One region of the Streptomyces sp. NPDC046870 genome, then DNA from elsewhere that is predicted to be linked to it. Evidence: riboswitches for the same ligand, from Rfam matches in the RefSeq annotation. Region 1 holds a riboswitch; each other region holds the start of a gene.
The links. A riboswitch is a leader RNA that binds a small molecule or an ion and turns the genes downstream of it on or off. The one in region 1 is predicted to bind cyclic di-AMP.

Region 1 (4,582 bases):
GTCGCCGCCGCGTTCACCTACGCGGCCGAGGACGACCTCGCGCGTCTGCGCGGGCTGCTGGACCGGCGGACCACCGCGCTGCGCCGGCTGCGGTCGGCGGTGCGCTGGTACGCGCCGACCGGGCAGGCCAAGGGCTGGCGGCTGTGGATCGAGGGCTGGGCGGTGTCCCTGCGCGAGCCCGCACTGCGGCAGGTCACCCGGGAGCTGGACGAGCAGTGGAAGGCGGCGATCGCCGGCGTCATCGCCGAGGGCGTGGCGGCCGGTGAGTTCGCCTGCCCGGACCCGGCCGGCACGGCACTGCGGCTGACCGCGCTGCTGGACGGGCTGGCGGTACAGCTCACGTCGTACCCGGGCGCGGTGCCCCGGTCCCGGGCACAGGAGTGGGTGGACGACGCCCTCGCTCGCGAACTGGGTCTGGAGCGCGGGGCGTTGACGGACAGACGGCGCTGACGCGCGGGCTTCCGCGGAACCGCCGGCGCGACCGGACCGCGCGCCGCGGACACGTCGGCACCGGGGCGCGGGGTCATCCGAGGTGCGTCCGTCCATCGCGGCACCGTTCCCGCGGGGCCCGGGGCGGGCGTGCCGGCCCAGCCCGGCGCCAAGGTCCGGCACGTGACCGAGGCCGAGACCGGCCGTTCGGACCGGCCTTGGGGGAACCGCGCCGTCGGCGACGCTCGCCCGCGCTGCCGGACGCGGTCGCCCGGCTCCGGCTGCCCCGCCTGCTCGACGAGCCCGCGACCGGGCCGTACTGACCGCCGTCCAGCCCGCGCCGGCGGTGCGGGCGCGGGCCGTGGCGGGTCGGCGGGTCGTGACAAGCCGGCCGGGTCAGGCCACCGCGGCGATCCGCATCCTGATGTCGTCCGGTGACAGTGTGCCCTTGGCGGTCACGTGGTCGCCCGAGGACTCACCGCGCAGCCGGCGGCCGATCCAGGGGACGAGGTACTCCCGCGCCCACTGGACGTCGTCGCGGCGGACCTCCAGCGTGCCCCGGGGCGGCAGTGGCGGCCACGGCTGCTCCGGGTCGGCCGGGACGTCCAGGCCGAGGACCTGTCCCGCGCGCAGCGCCACGCGCGTGTGCCCCTCGGGCGAGAGGTGCAGCCGGTCGCTGTCCCAGGCCCTGCGGTCCTGCACGGACTTGAGCGACCACAGGTCGAGGACGGGGCAGCCGTACCGGTCGGCGATGGCGCGGACGTGCCCGTTGTAGGTGGCGATCTTGCCGCGGAGGTGTTTGAGGACGGGGACGCCACGGGTGTCGAAGCCGGTCGTCACCATCACCGTGCCGGCGGCCCGCGTCAGCCGGGCCAGGGCGCGTTCGAAGCGCTCGGCCACCTCGTCGGGGTCGGTGCCGGGGCGGATGATGTCGTTGCCGCCCGCGCAGAAGGAGACCAGGTCCGGGGCCAGGCCGATGGCCTGCGGCACCTGGTCGGCCACGATCTGGTCCAGCAGCTTTCCGCGCACGGCGAGGTTGGTGTACTGGAAGTCGCCCTCGGGACGCCGGTCGGCGAGGAGGACCGCGAACCGGTCGGCCCAGCCCACGAACGCCCCGTCGGGGCCGGGGTCGCCGACGCCCTCGGTGAAGCTGTCCCCCACCGCCACGTACGACCCGATCACTGATCTGCTGTCATTCTTCGAATCGTCTGCCACGTCGGACCATGATTCACCTTCGGATGTGACCTACGCGACCGTAGGCCGTACTTGACGAACGGTGAGATGAGCCACTCTTAAAGAGTTCGCAAATCCAGGAATAGAAGCTGCACGGTACACCGAAGGCCGGACCCGGGGATCGTGGGTCCGGCCTTCGGTGGTCTGTGGGGCAGGCGGTGCGAGGGACGGGTCAGCCGACGGCGACGCCGTGCGAGCGGAGGTAGCCGACCGGGTCGACGTCCGAGCCGTAGTCCGGCGTGGTGCGGATCTCGAAGTGCAGGTGCGGGCCGGTCACGTTGCCGGTGGCGCCGGACAGGCCGACCTGCTGACCCGCGGTCACGGTCTGCCCGGCCGAGACGGAGAGCCGGGAGAGGTGGCCGTACTGGGCGTAGTGGCCGTCGTTCAGCTTGACGACGACCTGGTTGCCGTACGCGCCGCCCCAGCCCGCGGAGACGACGGTGCCCGCGGCGACGGCCTTGACCGGCGTGCCGGTCGGGACGACGAAGTCGACGCCGGTGTGGTAGCCGCTGGACCACATGCCGCCGGCGACGTGGTAGCCGGTGCCGACGGTGGCGCCGGCCACCGGGAGGGTGTAACCGGCGAAGGCGGGCTGGGGGGCCGGCGCCGGCGCGGCCTGCCGGGTGGTCTTCGGCGCGGCGGGCCGCGTGGATCCGGGAGCAGCCGGCTTCGGGGTCGCCGGTGCCGTGGCGGCCGGCGCGGCCTTCCCGCCGATGCTGAGCCTCAGGCCCGGGTGGATGAGTCCGGGGTCGGCGCCGACGGCCTGCCGGTTGTCGTCGTAGAGCCGCTGCCAGCCGCCGCCGACCTGCTGGTCCCGGGCGATCGTCGCGAGGCAGTCGCCACTGCGCACCGTGTAGGTGCGCGTGCCCGCGTCGTGCCGCGCGGCGGTCTGCTGCGCGGTGCCGGGAAGGGTCCGCACGGCCGTTCCGGGCACGGACTGCGCGGGGGCCGCGGCATGCGCTCCGGTGGCCCCGAGGAGGGGCAGGGCCAGGGCGGCGCCACCGGTTCCGGCGGCGGCGAGGGAGCGGGAGAACCGCGGGGTCCTGGGACGTCGGTGCTTACCCTTGGCAGGCATGGCGCGATTCCTCTCCGGCGCCTGCGAGGTGAGCTGTCGGGTTCGGGCTGGAACCGCCCGGCCGTGCGCGGCACGGCTGCACCCCCGGCCTGTCGCGGAGACCGGACAGGCAGTCGTACCTGGTGGGTCCCCCGCTCCTGCCGACGCGGGTCATGTGTGGGGAGTCCGGGCGGCGGCAGGATTCGGCGTTCCGCCCGGATGGGTGGCGAACGTAAGCGAGCAGGACGCGCGGAAACAAGCGGCCGGTTCCCGTGGTTCCGGTTCCGGGTGATCGGGTACGGGAATCCACGGTCACCGAACGTGAATTCCCGGCCCGCTCCCCTTCTCAATTCTCCTTTTCCGCAACGGAATTGCATGGACATGAGATCCGGGGCACATCAGCAGCCGTACGACACACGGTCACGGATATGACCCTCCTCACGCCCAGCGTCCTCAAAAGGGTCAGATACGGCGCAGGCGGATGACCGTCGCATCCAGGTCACCCTTGAGCCCGGTGCGCAGCCCGTGGTGCAGCAGGACGGCGCCTCGGTGCACTTCGCCCGTTTCGCGGCATTCGTACGACGCCGTCGGGTCGAGCCCGCGCAGCCGCACCGCCGGCACCGGTTCGCCGTAGCTCTGCGCCTGCAGCCAGGCCAGGACGACGGTCTCGGCCCCGCGGACGTACTGCACGGCGCTCAGACCTCCCGCCGGGGGCCGCAGCCGGTACAGCTCCCCGTGCTGCACGACCGGGCGGATCTCCTTGTACAGCTCCACCCACCGCCGGGCCTCGGCCAGTTCCTCCGCGCTCCACTCCGTCAGGTCGCCGCCGACCCCGAGCACGCCCGCCATGGCGCTGACGAACCGGAAGCGCAGCGAGCTGGCACGCCCGTTGAGCTGGGTGTTGGGGCTGTCGGTGACCCAGGCCGCCATCACGCGCGCGGGGTGGATCTGCGTGAAGCCGTGCTGGATGGCGAGCCGGTCCAGCGGGTCGGTGTTGTCGGAGGTCCACACCTGGTCGGTGCGGCCGAGCACACCGAGGTCGATCCGGCCGCCGCCGCCCGAGCAGGACTCGAAGGCGACCTGGGGGTGCGCGGCGCGCAGCCGGTCCAGCAGGGCGTACAGGGCGCGGACGTGGTCCACCCACAGGCGCTGCGGGTACGGCTCCCCGGGCCAGCCGGCGTCGGTGAAGCAGCGGTTGAAGTCCCACTTCACGTAGTCGATGGGGGCGCTGGACAGCAGGGTGTCCAACTGCTCCCACAGGTACTCCTGCACGTCCTCGCGCGCGAGGTTGAGCACGAGCTGGTTGCGCAGTTCCGTCCGCCTGCGTCCCGGTTGGTACTGCACCCAGTCCGGGTGGGCCCGGTACAGGTCGCTGTCCGGGTTGACCATCTCGGGCTCGACCCAGATGCCGAACCGCATGCCGAGCCCGTGCACCTGGTCGGCGAGCGGCTTGAGGCCGTGCGGGAAGCGGTCGGGGTTGGGGGTCCAGTCGCCGAGACCGGCGCGGTCGCTGGTGCGGGCACCGAACCAGCCGTCGTCGACGACGAAGAGCTCGATCCCGATCTCGGCGGCCCGGCGGGCGAGCGCGAGCTGCTGCTCCTCGGAGATGTCGAAGAAGGTGGCCTCCCAGGAGTTGAACAGCACGGGCCGGTCGTGCTTGGCGTCCGGGATGACGTGCGCCCGCTGGTAGGCGTGCCAGGCCCGGCTCGCGCCGCCGAAGCCGCCGTCGCTCCACAGCCCCGCGAAGACCGGGGTGGTGTACGACTCCCCGGGCGCGAGGAGCAGCAGACCCGAGTCGTCGTAACCGGCGCCGCCGGTGATCTGCACGCGCGCGTCCGGGAGCTGGGCGACCGCTATGCGCCAGGA
Region 2 (4,582 bases), on a different contig from region 1:
TGGGCACCCTCACCGACGTGGTCACCGTCGCGACAGTCGCCCTGCTGGCCGTCGCCATCAACCGGGTGGTCCGCCGGGGCGACCGGCGGCTCGCCTCCGCCCGCGAGATCGCCGAGGCCGCCCAGCGGGCCGTCCTGCCGGAACCGGACGAGCGGATCGGCGGCTACGAGATCGCCGCCTGCTACGAGGCGGCACGGCAGGACGCGTTCATCGGCGGCGACCTGTACGCCGTACAGGACAGCCCCTACGGCGTCCGGCTGGTCGTCGGGGACGTGCGCGGCAAGGGCATGGGCGCCGTCGCCGCGGTGGCCGTGGTGATCGGCGCGTTCCGGGAGGCGGCCGAGCAGGAGGCCACGCTGGAGGCGGTCGCCGAGCGGCTGGAGCGGGCGCTGGCCCGCGAGGGCACCCGGCGCGACGGGATCGACGCCTTCGAGGGGTTCACCACCGCGGTGCTCGCCGAACTCCCGCACGGCGACGGCGCCGTACGGATCGTCAACCGCGGCCATCCGCCGCCGCTGCTGCTGCACGCCGACGGCACCCTGCGGACCCTGGCCCCGGCCGAGCCCGCGCTGCCGCTCGGCATGGGCGACCTCGGCATGTGGCCGGACCGCGCCACCGAGACCGCCTTCCCGAGCGGCGCGACCCTGCTGTTCTTCACCGACGGCCTGTCCGAGGCGCGGGACGCCCACGGCCGGTTCTACGACCCCGAACGGCGGCTCGCCGGACGCACCTTCGCCGGCCCGGCCGCACTGGTCGGCCGGCTCGCCGAGGAGGCGCGCCGGCACTCCGGGGGCGGCATGGCCGACGACATGGCGCTGCTCGCCGTGCGGCGCCCCTGACCGTCACCGCAGGTGACCGGACGACCGCCGTGCGCATAACGTCTGAGTCACCATCAAAACCGAAAGTGACTGCTGAACGAGTCCGATGCTCGGTCAACTCGCCCCTTTTGACGGGGTAGTGGCCGATAGCTCCGCTGGTGAAGACGCGAATGATCAAGCCGAACGGCTTGGAAAGTGACTGTCGGGTCTATTAACGTTCGATAACGCAGCGCGGTCGTCACAGCCGTCACAAGAGGCGGCTCCGTGCGCACGCGCCGAATCCCGCAAGGGAGCCGGGGAACCACCACCCTGGGGTGAATCACGCGAATGCCGTCGTGAACTCGCGGAGTCCACGACCGGTATACGCGCGTAGGAGACCTTCCTGCTCCGAACCCGTCAGCTAACCCGGTAGGCGAAAGGAAGGAAAGGAGTACGCCCGCGTGGCGTCCAACCGGCCTGCCCCAGAAGCCCCGTTCATACCGGCACAGCGCGAGCCCGAGACCTTCGGGTACGGCGCCTACCGCGCCGAGGAGGGCCCCTGGGAGGAGTGGAACCCCACCGAGGAGTCCGTCGCCCCGGTGCGCGGCCGGCATCGCGTCGCCAAGCAGCGCGGCGGCTTCGCGCGCAGCTCCACCGTCCTGGGCGTCGGCGTCATGGCCGCCGTCGGCGCGGGCGGCATGGCCAGCGCCAACACCGGCAAGCCGCCGGTCTCGATCTCCCTGCCGGACCTGCCCTCGGTCGGCTCCCTCTTCCACGACGACTCGGCCGACGCCCACCCGGCCGAGGCCGCCACGGCCACGCTGAGCACCGTCGGCGTGACCACGGCCGCCGGCGAGGACAGTGCCGACGCGGGCGAGGCGCTGCGCAACCGGATCATGGCCCAGGCCGAGCAGCAGCAGGGCCAGGCCGAGAGCAGGGCCACGGCCGCCGCGGTCGCCGCCGCCGAGAAGCAGAGCGCCGACGCCGCCGCCCAGGCCGAGCAGAAGGCCGCCGCCCAGGCCGCCGCGGCCAAGGAGAAGGCGGAGGCCGCCGCCGCGAAGAAGGCCGAGGAAGAGCGGCTGGCCAAGCTGGCCGAGCAGTACACGCTGCCCACCTCCTCGTACACGATCACCTCGACCTTCGGCCAGGCCGGCGGGATGTGGTCCTCCGGCTACCACACCGGCCTCGACTTCGCCGCCCCCACCGGCACCCTGATCAAGGCCGTGCACAGCGGCACGATCACCGAGGCGGGCTGGGCCGGCTCCTACGGCTACCGCACGATCCTCACCCTGGACGACGGCACCGAGCTGTGGTTCTGCCACCAGTCCTCGATCAGCGTCTCCGTCGGCCAGAAGGTCACCACCGGCGAGGTCATCGGCCGCGTCGGCGCCACCGGCAACGTCACCGGGCCGCACGTCCACATGGAGGTCCACCCCGACGGCCAGGCCACCGGCATCGACCCCATGGCGTGGCTGCGCGGCAAGGGTCTCAACCCCTGACGGTCCCGTCCCGCGCGGGATCTTTGCGAGATCTTGACGGGGACTCCGCCCCGGCGGTGGGATGCGATCACCCACCGCCGGTGTTGCCATGACGTATGACGTCACTTCGTAAACTCGGCCCGTCCGATCTCGAGGTCTTCCCGCTCGCCCTCGGCGGCAACGTCTTCGGCTGGACCGCCGACGAGCAGACCTCCTTCGCCGTCCTCGACGCCTACACCGCCGCCGGCGGCAACTTCATCGACACCGCCGACTCCTACTCCGCCTGGATCGAGGGCAACCAGGGCGGCGAGTCGGAGACGATCATCGGCAAGTGGGTCAAGGCACGCGGCAACCGCTCCGAGGTCGTCATCGCCACCAAGGTCAGCCAGCACCCGGAGTACCAGGGCCTGTCCGCGGCCAACATCAAGGCCGCCGCCGACGCCTCCCTGCGCCGCCTGGACACCGACCACATCGACCTCTACTACACCCACTTCGACAAGCCCGAGGTGCCGGTCGAGGAGATCATCGGCGCGCTGGACGAGCTGGTGAAGGCCGGGAAGGTCCGGCACATCGCCGCCTCCAACATCAGCCCCGAGCGGCTGCGGGCCTCCCTGGACTTCTCCGACCGCGAGGGCCTCGCCCGCTACGTCGCCGTCCAGCCGCACTACAACCTGGTCTCCCGGGACACCTACGAGGGCCCGTTGCAGGACCTCGTCGCCCGCGAGGGGCTGTCCGCCGTCCCGTACTTCTCCCTCGCCTCGGGCTTCCTCACCGGCAAGTACCGGCCCGGCACGACCGTCGACAGCGCCCGCGCCGAAGGAGCCCAGAAGCACGCGGAGTCCGAGCGCGGCCAGAAGGTCCTCGCGGCCCTCGACGAGATCGCCGCGGCGCACGGGGTCCCGGTCGCCACGGTGGCCCTGGCCTGGCTCGCCGCCCAGCCCACGGTCACGGCCCCGATCGCCTCGGCGAGGACGGTGGAACAGCTCCCGGCGCTGCTGGGGGTCGCGGAGCTGGAGCTGACGCAGGCCGAGGTGACCCGGCTGACGGAGGCGTCCGCCTAGGGTCTCTCGTTCGGATCATGCCGGGCTGATCCGAACGAGAGGCCCTACGTCCGGTACGGGTTGTACGCGGGATACGGCACCGCCGGATACCCGTACGGCGCCGGCCCCCAGAACACCGGCGCGGGAACCGACGCCCTGCTCGCGTACTCCAGCGCGGGCCGGGCCACGTCCCTGCGCTTCCACAGCTCGTCCAGCAGCTCACGCTCCCGGACGACGAAGTCGGGGCCGGCCTTGCCCCGGCGCCCCCGGTGCCGCAGGAACGCCAGCGAGGTCGCGTACGCCTCGTACCGGGCCACCTCCCGCGCCGCCTGGCGCCCGTGGTGGTGCCGGGCGTAGTCCCGGGCCATCCGGCGCGCACGCATCGACCCGAGCGCGAACGGCTCGGCCGGGCCCAGCCACCCGGCCAGCACGTACGTGGGCAGTTCGGCCCGCACGGTCCGCAGCTCCCGCTGCCGGGTCCAGACCACGAGCCAGGTCACCACCGCGAACACGGGCACCATGAAGCCGCCGTAGACGGCGAAGAAGCCGTACTCGCCGAAGGTGGAGGAGCCGTTCCAGAAGGCGTGCATGCTCATCGCGAGCAGCAGCCCGCAGACCGGCAGCAGCACCCGCCGCACGTGCTGCCGCTCGGCGGACAGCGCGGCGACGCCGAAGCCGATGCCGGTGAGGACGGTGAACAGGGGGTGCGCGAACGGGGACATCACGATGCGCACGAAGAAGGTGGCGGCGGTGACGGAGGCGATGCCGCGGTCGCCGGTGAGCTGGTCGGTCCCGAAGGCCGTACCGAGGTAGAGGATGTTCTCGGTGAACGCGAACCCGGTGGCGGTGACGCCCGCTATCACCACCCCGTCCACGATCCCGGTGAAGTCACGCCGGCGGAAGAGGAACACCAGCAGGACGGCGGCGGCCTTCGCGGACTCCTCCACGATCGGCGCTATCACGGTGGCGCCCAGCGTGTCGGCGCTGGCCGGGTCCGCGGTCGAGGTGGCGATCCACTTGGTCGCGAAGCTGTTGGCCACGATGGCTATCAGCGCCGCCGCACAGGCCCCCCAGGCGAAGGAGAAGACCAGATTCCGCCAGGGGCCCGGCTCCACCCGGTCCAGCCACCGGAAGGCGGCCATCAGCCAGGGCACGGGCAGTACGGCCAGTCCGAGGCCGACGAGGAAGCCCTCCGTGCCCGTCTGCCGCCGTACGAGCGCGAGGATGACCAGGCCGGACAGGGCCAGCAGGGAACTCAGTGCCCCGT
Region 3 (4,582 bases), on a different contig from region 1:
TCAGGGCCTCGTCGGCGAAGTCCTTGGGCGTGGCCGGCGGCTCGGCGTCGCGGCCCTTGCCGGAGGCGGCCCCGGTGGCGTGGTAGACCTCGTTGCTCTTGCTGTCGTAGCCCCAGACGTCCTTGCCGTCGTGGATCAGGCTGTACTCGGCGCCGCTCTCCAGCAGCGACAGCTTCTGCCGGTCGGGGCCGTCGGCCGCCACGCGCAGGGTGTGCGTGCCGGAGACCAGCTCGGTGAGCTTGGCCTTCGGGTCGGCGGAGGAGCCGTCGCCGGAGCCGCCCCGGTCCGAGCCGGACATCAGGCCGTTCTCGAGGCCGCCGAGGTCGGGCAGGCCGAGGTCGGTGCTGACCTTCACCGTGCCGGACAGCCGCTGCACGTCCGACGTGGCGATCTTCTCGATGAGCTGCTGGGCGCTGATCTTCGGCAGGTCGGGGTCACCGGAGTCGGCGAGCGCCGGGACCAGCCCGATCGTGGCCGCCGCCACCCCCACCACCGCGACCGGCACGGCGTACCGGGCGGCCTTGCGCCGGCCGGAGCGCGGGTGCTCGTCCTGCGCGGCGCCCACTGCGTCGTCGGATTCGTACGGTGCCATGTGTGCCTTACCTCCGTCGTCGGCGGCGGCTGTCCTCACGCTGGTCCGCTGGTCCACCCTGAGCCGCCATTCTCACCCGAAACGGTGAGGAGTGGTGATTTCCGTGGTGTCCATCTGACCAAATCGGCTGTGGACAAGCGTCAGACCTCGGAGCCAACTCCGTCTACACCTGCGGTATGACACCCGGCGGCGGTTCCGCCGCCCGACCCGTAGGGGTCGCGCCGGACGCCGGGGCCCGTACGGGTGACCGGCCTGGTCAGCCGGCGCGGTGCACGACCGCGTCGCACAGCTCGATCAGCGCCGCCTTGGCATCGCACTCGCGCAGCGGGGCGAGCGCGGCCCGCGCCTCCTGCGCGTACCGCACGGTATCCCGGCGGGCCTGCTCCAGCGCGGGGTGCGCGCGCAGCGCGGCCAGCGCCTCGGCGTGCCGGGCGTCGTCGCTGAGGTCGGAGTCCAGCAGCGCGCACAGCGCGACGTCCTCGGCCAGGCCCAGCCGGGCGGCCCGCTCGCGCAGCCGGAGCACCGGCAGGGTCGCGATGCCCTCCCGCAGGTCGGTGCCCGGGGTCTTGCCGGACTCGTGGGAGTCGGAGGCGATGTCCAGGACGTCGTCCGCGAGCTGGAAGGCGACGCCGAGCCGTTCCCCGTACTGGGTGAGGACGTCGACGACCGTCTCGTCCGCGCCGGACATCATCGCGCCGAACCGGCACGACACCGCCACCAGGGAGCCCGTCTTGCCGGCGAGCACGTCCAGATAGTGCTCGACCGGGTCTCGGCCGTCCGAGGGACCCGCGGTCTCCAGGATCTGGCCGGTGACGAGCCGTTCGAACGCGAGGGCCTGCACCCGGACCGCCTCGGGACCGAGGTCGGCGAGGATCTGGGAGGCGCGGGCGAAGAGGAAGTCGCCGGTGAGGACCGCGACGGAGTTGCCCCAGCGGGTGTTGGCGCTGTCCACGCCGCGCCGTACGGCCGCCTCGTCCATGACGTCGTCGTGGTACAGCGTGGCCAGGTGGGTCAGCTCCACGACCACGGCCGAGGGCACGACGCCCGGCGCGTAGGGGTCGCCGAACTGGGCCGCGAGCATCACGAGGAGTGGCCGGAACCGCTTCCCGCCCGCCCGCACCAGGTGCTGCGCCGCCTCCGTGATGAAGGGGACCTCGCTCTTGGTGGCTTCGAGCAAGCCTTCCTCGACAGCCGCCAATCCGGCCTGGACATCGGCTTCCAGAGCCTGGTCCCGCACGCTCAGCCCGAACGGCCCGACGACGGTCACGAGGGGTCTCCTGTCTGCTGGTGTCTGCTGGCGGTTACACGGTTTGTCGATAGGTCGCTGCCATCACTCAAGTCAGCGTATCCGGTCCTCTTTCGATCACCGATAGCGCCCACCGGTCCAGCCCGGGCGATACCGGATCATGACCGGCATGGTTTTGATCACACAGTGTGAGCGGATTTTTATCCATATAAGAGTAATCCGGACACTCCACCCTCGCCTCGGCGGCGACGCCCCGCACACGCCGGGTTCCACCATCACCCCGACTTCAGGTGCGAATCCCCTTATTCCCTCATGTCCGATTTAAAAGTGTTTGTTATTTCGTGAGTTGGGTCACGTGCCCGACGGGGCCGCCGGGCACGCCCGACCCTCGCGCACCCCTTGCCGTATCGGCGAGTTGAGGATTGGCAACCGCAAAGGATCAAGTACCTCATACGGCGTCGATCAAGGTCAAATCGCACGTTGTATGAATCCGGGCCTTGTTCCCGACATGTGCTCTCGCATACGTTCCGGGCCGTCGGGCGGACGCCGAATCCTGCCGCCGCCCGCATACCCATCGACGAACTCATTCGTACGGCAGGAGCGGGGGACCCAGGTAAGCCGCCGGTCCGGAACGGCACACGCCGCGCCGGGACGGCTAGGGGTGAAGCCATGCCTCCGTCAGGAGCACGGCAGGGCGCCTCCCCGCCCGAACCCGACAGCTCACCTCGCAGGCGTCGGAGAGGAACGCCCCCATGTCTGCTGTCGCCCAGCCCCGCCGTACCCGGAACAGCCGCCTCGTCCGCGCGCTCACCGCCGTCGGCACCGGTGCCGCCGTCCTCGCCCTGCCGCTCATCGGCGCGGCGGACGCCTCCGCGGCCCCCAGCACCACCACCACGGCCGCCACCACCCCCGCCGGCTACCCGAACAACCTCGACGGCTGGATCCGCGAGTCGCTGGCGATCATGGCCGAGAAGCACATCCCGGGCACCTACAACGGCATCCACCGCAACATCATCCGCGAGTCCTCCGGCAACCCGAAGGCCATCAACCTCTGGGACTCCAACGCCGCCAAGGGCATCCCGTCCAAGGGACTGCTCCAGGTCATCGACCCGACGTTCAACGCGTACCACGTGGCCGGAACGTCCTTCGACATCTACGACCCGGTCGCCAACATCACCGCCGCCTGCAACTACGCGGCCGCGCGGTACGGGTCCATCGACAACGTGTTCGGCGCGTACTGACCGGCACCGGCGGTCCGGCCGGGCGCCGGCCGACGACCTGACCGGGCGCTGCCGGTGTCCCCGTCAGCCGGTCGGGAAGAGTCGTTCGAGGACGACGGCGACGCCGTCGTCCTCGTTCGACAGGGTGATCTCGTCGGCCACCGCCTTCAGCTCCGGGTGGGCGCCGGCCATGGCGACACCGCGCCCGGCCCAGTCGAACATCGGGATGTCGTTGGGCATGTCGCCGAACGCGAGGGCCCGTTCGGCGGCGATCCCGAGCCGTTCCGCGGCCCGCGCCAGCCCGGTCGCCTTCGTCACCCCGCACGGCTGGAGCTCCACCGTGCCGGGCCCCGACATCGTGACCGACGCGAGCGAGCCCACCGCCGCCCGGGCCACGGCCGCCAACTCGTCGTCGGACAGGGTGGCGTGCCGCAGCAGCACCTTGCTGATGGGCGCGCACCACAGGTCGTCCCGCCGGCCGACCCGCACCGCGGGCAGTGTCGGGTGGGGCATCCGGTAACCGGGCTCGATGAGCGTGAGCCCGTCCACGCCGTCCTGGTCGACCGCCGCGTAGACCTCCCCCACCTCCGCCTCGATCTTGCCGAGCGCCGTCTCGGCCAGCTCCCGGTCCAGCCGGACGGACCACAACAGACGGTCGGTCGCGGCGTCGTAGACCTGGGCCCCCTGCCCGCACACCGCGAGCCCGGCACCGCCGAGGTCCGCGAGCAGCGGCCGCACCCGCGGGGCCGGGCGGCCCGTCACCACCAGGTGCCGGGCACCGGCCCGCGCCACCCGCGCGAGCGCGGCGAGGGACCGGTCCGAGACGGTGTCGTCGCCGCGCAGCAGCGTCCCGTCCAGGTCGGTGGCGATCAGTGCATATGCCGGGGTGGGTGCCATGATCAGAGAATACGGACAGCACGCCCCGCCGACTCACCTGTCATTCCCCGCACTTACGTGCCGCCCGCCGCCCGGCCGCTCACCGTTGACGGCGCGACGGACAGCGCTCGGTCCAGACCTGCCGGGCCCCTGGTGAGGCACTGCCCAAGACACGCGGCTCGGCCGTAACGTGTGGCCCGACCACATGGAACGCAGTGCCATGCATGGCCCGGATGAGAGTGAGGCAGCACCCCATGCCCCCCTTCGACGTCCCCGAGGGTGACCCCTTCGGTCCGCACAACCTCCCCTACGGCGTGTTCGCGCCCTCCGGCAGCACGGAGCGGAGGATCGGCGTCCGGCTCGGGAACCACGTCCTCGACGCGGGCGCCGCGGCCGCCGCGCTCGGCTCGCCCCACCAGCCGCTGCTCGCCCGGCCCACCCTCAACCCCCTGCTGGCCGCCGGCCGCGCCACCTGGTCGGACGTACGGCGCTCCGTCACGTCCTGGGTCACGGACCCGGCGCACCGCACGGCCCTCGAGCCGCTGTTCCACCCCCTGTCCGAGGTGACCCTGCACCTGCCCTTCGAGGTCGCGGACTACGTCGACTTCTACGCCTCGGAGAACCACGCCCGCAACGTCGGCCGGATCT
Region 4 (4,582 bases), on a different contig from region 1:
GGCGGAGAAGAGCAGGGCGGGTCCGGCGGGGTTCTTCGAGTCGCGCACGGCGAGCAGTCCGGCCCCGGGGCCGGAGCGCGGCCGGGCCGTCTCCACGCAGTTGTTCGCGCCCGTGCTGTAGCTGCTGCGCAGCCAGCGCACGGCGTGCAGGTCGGTACTGGCTGGGACGTTCCGAGGCAGAGCTGACATGGTGCCTCCTTACGCGCCGTCACCTATTCCGGCGATGTAGTCCAACGATTCCTCGGGGGAAAGGGCGTGGAACTGAAGGGAGTTGAAGGCCTCGGAGTAGGCCATGAGGTCTTCTTTCCGCTCCAGGTAGAGGCTACTCGTCAACTGGTCGAGAACAACCACGTCCAGATCAGAAGTGCTCGGAAATGAGAAGATAACGAAAGGCCCGGTGAGTCCGACGTGCGCCCCGGCCGCGAACGGCAGCACCTGAAGCCGTACCTGGGGCAGCCGGGCCGCCTCCATCAGCCGTTCCAGCTGCCGGGCCATCACCTTCGGACCACCGACCTCGCGGCGCAGCACCGCCTCGTCCAGTACGGCGCTCAGCACCAGCGGCGGGTCGGAACGCAGCACGTGCTGCCGGGCCAGGCGCACCTCCACCAGCGTGTCCAGGCGGTCCTCGTCCAGGTCCTTCACGGCCGCACGGGTCACCGCGCGGGCGTACTCCGGTGTCTGGAGCAGCCCCGGCACCACGGTCGTCTCCAGCGTGCGCATCGCGCTCGCCTGCGACTCCAGGCTGATGAAGTCACGGTAGGTGGGGGGCAGCACCCCGCGGTAGGCGTGCCACCAGCGGTCCCGGCCGCCCGCGTCCTCCGACCCCGCCAGCGTCAGCAGCAACTCGCGCAGGTGTGCGTCCCGCACCTGGTAGGCGTCGAGCAGTAACCGCAGATCGGCCGGTTTCACACCGCTGGCGCCGGTCTCGATGCGGCTCACCTTCGACTGGTGCCATCCGACGAGCCGGGCGGCCTCACCGCTCGTGAGCCCCGCACCGGTACGCAGCGTGCGCAGTTCGGCGCCCAGTTTGCGGCGGCGCACTGCCGGACCGTTCTGCATGGGCTCCTCCTTACTCCTTCCGGGCCGCCCACATACGGTCTCGCGTCGCAGAGTTCACCGCTTCGAGCGACAGATATATGCATATCTTGGTGGATCGCTCCCCGTGACCGCCCGTTGGTGGCAGTCTGGCGAACAAGCACCAGTCCGGGACCGTACTCGAACCCTCCGCCACATGTCGGACCACGGCCCCGTGGGAAAGGGACGACGTCGCCATGGCAGACCACCTGGAAGCATCCGTCACTCTGCCGAGCGATCCGGCCTCGGTCTCCGCGGCCCGTTCCTACGTCGTGGGCACCCTGGCGGAGTGGGGCCTGCCGTCCGACACCGACGTCGCCGACACCGTGCGGCTCATCGTCTCCGAACTCGCCACGAACGCCGTACAGCACACCTTCGGCCAGTCACCCACCTTCACGGTCGACGTCGCGCTGCACCATGACGAACACCTGCGCATCGGCGTCACGGACAGCCATCCCCGCTTCCCGAAGAGACTGCCCGCCGCCGTCCAGCAGGACAACGGCCGCGGCATGGTCATCATCCGCTGTCTCACCGCCGAGTGCGGCGGCAGACTCCGCGTCCGCCCCACGCGCGAGGGCGGCAAGACGGTCTCGATCGAACTGCCCTGGACGATCCCGGCGACCCCGGTACCGGCGGGCCAGCAGGAGCAGTGACCCTCCGGGCGGGGCGGGGGCGTTCCTGACCGGCCGGGCGCCGGCGCGGCAGGCACGCCCGGCCACTCTTCCCCGGCCGGGGCCCGGCCACGACGTCCGGTACGCCCCGGCGAGCAGTGCCTCGATCTCCCGCCGGTCCGGAGGGCGCGGCACCACGCGCATCGCGGCTGCCCCGACAGAGGAGGCTGGCCGCGCGTGCCCAGGCCGGCCGGTAGGCGTGGTGAGCGCCAGATCCGACGCGTACGTCGGGGTGCGCCGCATGCACCCCCGGCGGCCGGGAGCACCCGAGCCGCAGCGGGGCGCCGGTGAACCACGCCGACTCGTGCCGGGGCCGACTGCCGGGAGAGGAGGGGCGGCGCGTGCCCGAGCCGGTGGGCGGTCCGGCCGATCGTGCCGGCCTCCGTCACCGGCACGCCGGGACCAGGGCCGTACAGGCGCCAGGCCGGGCGCCGACGTCACGCGCTCGCGCGCGAGTCCCCGCCCCGCGCCGACACGGTCTGCGGCTCGGCGTCACGGCCCCCGCGCAGGCCGCCTTGGCGGTGCCCGGCGTCGCGGCCGTCCCCGCCGTGCCGGGGCGCGAGGCGTCGCCTGCGTGCCCCAGTACGGCGTCTCGCCCCTGGGAGGTGCGATGGCTCGCCCGCGCGTCGACTCGGTCTGCGGGCCGGCGTCGGGGCGGAGCCGTAGTACTCGCCGCCGCGGCGGTGCCGGGCGGCTGGCGGGGCGTGCCGTGGGCGCGAGGCGGCGCCTGCGCGCCCCAGCTTGGCGTCTCGTTACCGGGACGCATCGGTGGCCCGCCCGGGCGTCGGCGCGGTCTGCGGGCCGGCGTCGCGGGTGGAGCCTCGCTGAGGGCAGCCCTGGCAGTGCGCGGCGTCGCGCCCGGTCTGGCCGGTGGCGGGGCGTGCCGTGGGCGCGAGGCGGCGCCTGGGAGCCCCAGCCCGACGTCACTTCCCCGGAACCCTGCGGCAGCCACCCGGGCGCCGGGCGGCGTCGCGGTTCCGGGGTCTCACCCGTGGCTCGCTCAGGCGGCCCGCCCAGGCGCCCCGCGTCCGTGGGGTGCGGGCGGGCGCCGGGGCGGCGTCGGCGGCCCTGCTGCTGGAGCCGCTGCTGGTCCGAGGCGGGTCAGCTCACCCGGCCGTACCAGACGCTCTTCGTCCAGATCCTCTCGAGCTTCACCACGTCCCCGGTCTTCGGGGCGTGCCAGATCTTGCCGTGACCCGCGTAGATGCCGACGTGGTAGACGTACGAACCCGAGTGGAAGAAGACCAGGTCGCCCGCCTTGCGGCTCCTGGAGGAGATGTGGTGCGTCTTGTTGTACTGCTGGGCGGCCGTGCGCGGCAGCTTCTTGCCGGCCTTCTTGTAGGAGTAGAGCGTCAGCCCCGAGCAGTCGAACCGGCGCGGGCCGGTGGCTCCCCACGCGTAGGGGGCGCCCTTCTTGGAGGCCGCGACCTTGAGTGCTTTCGTCGCCATCGTCGCGGCGGAGGCGTCGGTGGCGAGGCCGGGCACCGCGATCGAGCCGCCCACGGCGGCGAGGGTCAGAGCCGAGGCCGTGCCAGCCCGGGCCATCAGCGACGGGACACGATTGAGCGCAGTCATGCGCAACCCTTCGTCAGCCGCCTGTGAAGGATGACCTGTCGGATTCGGGCTGGCGAAGTTGCCCGGCCGTGTTGCCACGGCTTCACCCCAAGGGTCGCCCGGAGCCGACGACCGTCCGTGTCGTACGGACGAACATCTGTTCCGGCGACCCGCCTTGCTTGGGTCCTCCACTCCTGCCGATCCACTCCGTCGACCGGTCATCCGGGCGGCGGCAGGACTCGGCGTCCGCCCGGATCGCCCCGCCGCGGTGGCGGGGGCTTGTCGTCAGACACGGATCTTGGCTCACGATCGTCGGAAAATCCCAACGGAATCGGGGATTTGTGGTGTTACTCACCACTCACCCGTTCGGGTGGACACTGCCCTGTTCGAGCCTCCGTCAGATCCCGGACGTAGCCCCCGACCTGGGGCGATGCGCCTCCCGGCGGCCGACGCGACGGCGCTTGGCGCAACTCGGGAGGCCCGGAAAGCGATCTGGAAGTACACCGGTCGGCGGTACGTCGTTCGGACCGTTTCAAGTCCCGTCCGGACGAAGCGTGTCGACGCACGGGGCCGGCCGGGCCGGGCGGGGCGTCCCCCTCAGCCGGCGCCGTCCGGCGGGAGCGCGACGCGAGCGGCCCGGCGCTCGCCGTCCAGCACCCGCAACGCCCGTGCCAGCGTGTCCCCGTGCAGCTCCGTCTCACCCCGTTGGTGCATCAGCGCGAGCGCGTCCCGCAGCTCCGCCGCCTTGCGCACCAGCGCCTGGGCGGCGCGCAGCCCGCGGTAGGTGTCCCCGGGCCGGGCCGGGTTGATGCGGCCCAGCAGGTCGACCGCCTCCAGGTAACGGTCGATCAACTCGCCCTCGGCGCGGGTCAGCGCGGGAAGGGGCGGGAGGTCCGGCAGCATGGGCGGCTCACCTCGCGTCCGGTGCGCCGGGCGTGCCCCGGCGGCTCGGCACGATGCCGTCCACCAGACCGTAGGCGACCGCCCCGGCGGCGTCCAGGATCAGGTCGCGCTCCAGATCCTCGTGGACCTGCCCGGCCGTGCGCCCCGTGTGCCGCGTCAGCATCTCCGCGAGCGTCGCGCGGATGCGGGTCAGCTCCTCCGCCTGGATGAGCAGGTCGCTGGGCTGTCCGCGCACCGGCTCGGGCAGCGCGGGCTGCTCGATCACCATGCGGGCGCCGGGCAGCGCGAACCTCTTGCCCGGGGTGCCGGCCGCGACCAGCACCGCGGCCGAGGCGGAGGCCTGGCCCAGGCAGTAGGTCGCCACGTCACAGCCGACGTAC

Region 2: it holds a riboswitch for cyclic di-AMP, as region 1 does, so the genes downstream of both, AB0946_RS34010 (M23 family metallopeptidase) here and AB0946_RS20980 (LysM peptidoglycan-binding domain-containing M23 family metallopeptidase) in region 1, are expected to answer to the same signal.
Region 3: it holds a riboswitch for cyclic di-AMP, as region 1 does, so the genes downstream of both, AB0946_RS08190 (transglycosylase SLT domain-containing protein) here and AB0946_RS20980 (LysM peptidoglycan-binding domain-containing M23 family metallopeptidase) in region 1, are expected to answer to the same signal.
Region 4: it holds a riboswitch for cyclic di-AMP, as region 1 does, so the genes downstream of both, AB0946_RS18580 (C40 family peptidase) here and AB0946_RS20980 (LysM peptidoglycan-binding domain-containing M23 family metallopeptidase) in region 1, are expected to answer to the same signal.

Annotation. Positions count from the first base shown of each region.
Region 1 is NZ_JBEYXM010000009.1:67,011-71,592, reverse strand. It holds gene AB0946_RS20990 (TetR family transcriptional regulator C-terminal domain-containing protein) at 1-450, shown strand, start outside; gene AB0946_RS20985 (SGNH/GDSL hydrolase family protein) at 826-1,611, opposite strand; gene AB0946_RS20980 (LysM peptidoglycan-binding domain-containing M23 family metallopeptidase) at 1,835-2,737, opposite strand; cyclic di-AMP (ydaO/yuaA leader) riboswitch at 2,743-2,893, opposite strand; gene AB0946_RS20975 (alpha-galactosidase) at 3,179-4,582, opposite strand, start outside.
Region 2 is NZ_JBEYXM010000024.1:98,071-102,652, forward strand. It holds gene AB0946_RS34005 (PP2C family protein-serine/threonine phosphatase) at 1-839, shown strand, start outside; cyclic di-AMP (ydaO/yuaA leader) riboswitch at 1,082-1,247, shown strand; gene AB0946_RS34010 (M23 family metallopeptidase) at 1,259-2,296, shown strand; gene AB0946_RS34015 (aldo/keto reductase) at 2,392-3,336, shown strand; gene AB0946_RS34020 (PrsW family intramembrane metalloprotease) at 3,381-4,582, opposite strand, start outside.
Region 3 is NZ_JBEYXM010000002.1:813,329-817,910, forward strand. It holds gene AB0946_RS08180 (DUF2092 domain-containing protein) at 1-592, opposite strand, end outside; gene AB0946_RS08185 (polyprenyl synthetase family protein) at 849-1,859, opposite strand; cyclic di-AMP (ydaO/yuaA leader) riboswitch at 2,404-2,585, shown strand; gene AB0946_RS08190 (transglycosylase SLT domain-containing protein) at 2,591-3,079, shown strand; gene AB0946_RS08195 (HAD family hydrolase) at 3,143-3,955, opposite strand; gene fahA (fumarylacetoacetase) at 4,189-4,582, shown strand, end outside.
Region 4 is NZ_JBEYXM010000007.1:234,172-238,753, reverse strand. It holds gene AB0946_RS18595 (DUF397 domain-containing protein) at 1-189, opposite strand, end outside; gene AB0946_RS18590 (helix-turn-helix transcriptional regulator) at 199-1,059, opposite strand; gene AB0946_RS18585 (ATP-binding protein) at 1,272-1,727, shown strand; gene AB0946_RS18580 (C40 family peptidase) at 2,847-3,320, opposite strand; cyclic di-AMP (ydaO/yuaA leader) riboswitch at 3,324-3,554, opposite strand; gene AB0946_RS18575 (hypothetical protein) at 3,897-4,202, opposite strand; gene AB0946_RS18570 (ATP-dependent Clp protease proteolytic subunit) at 4,210-4,582, opposite strand, start outside.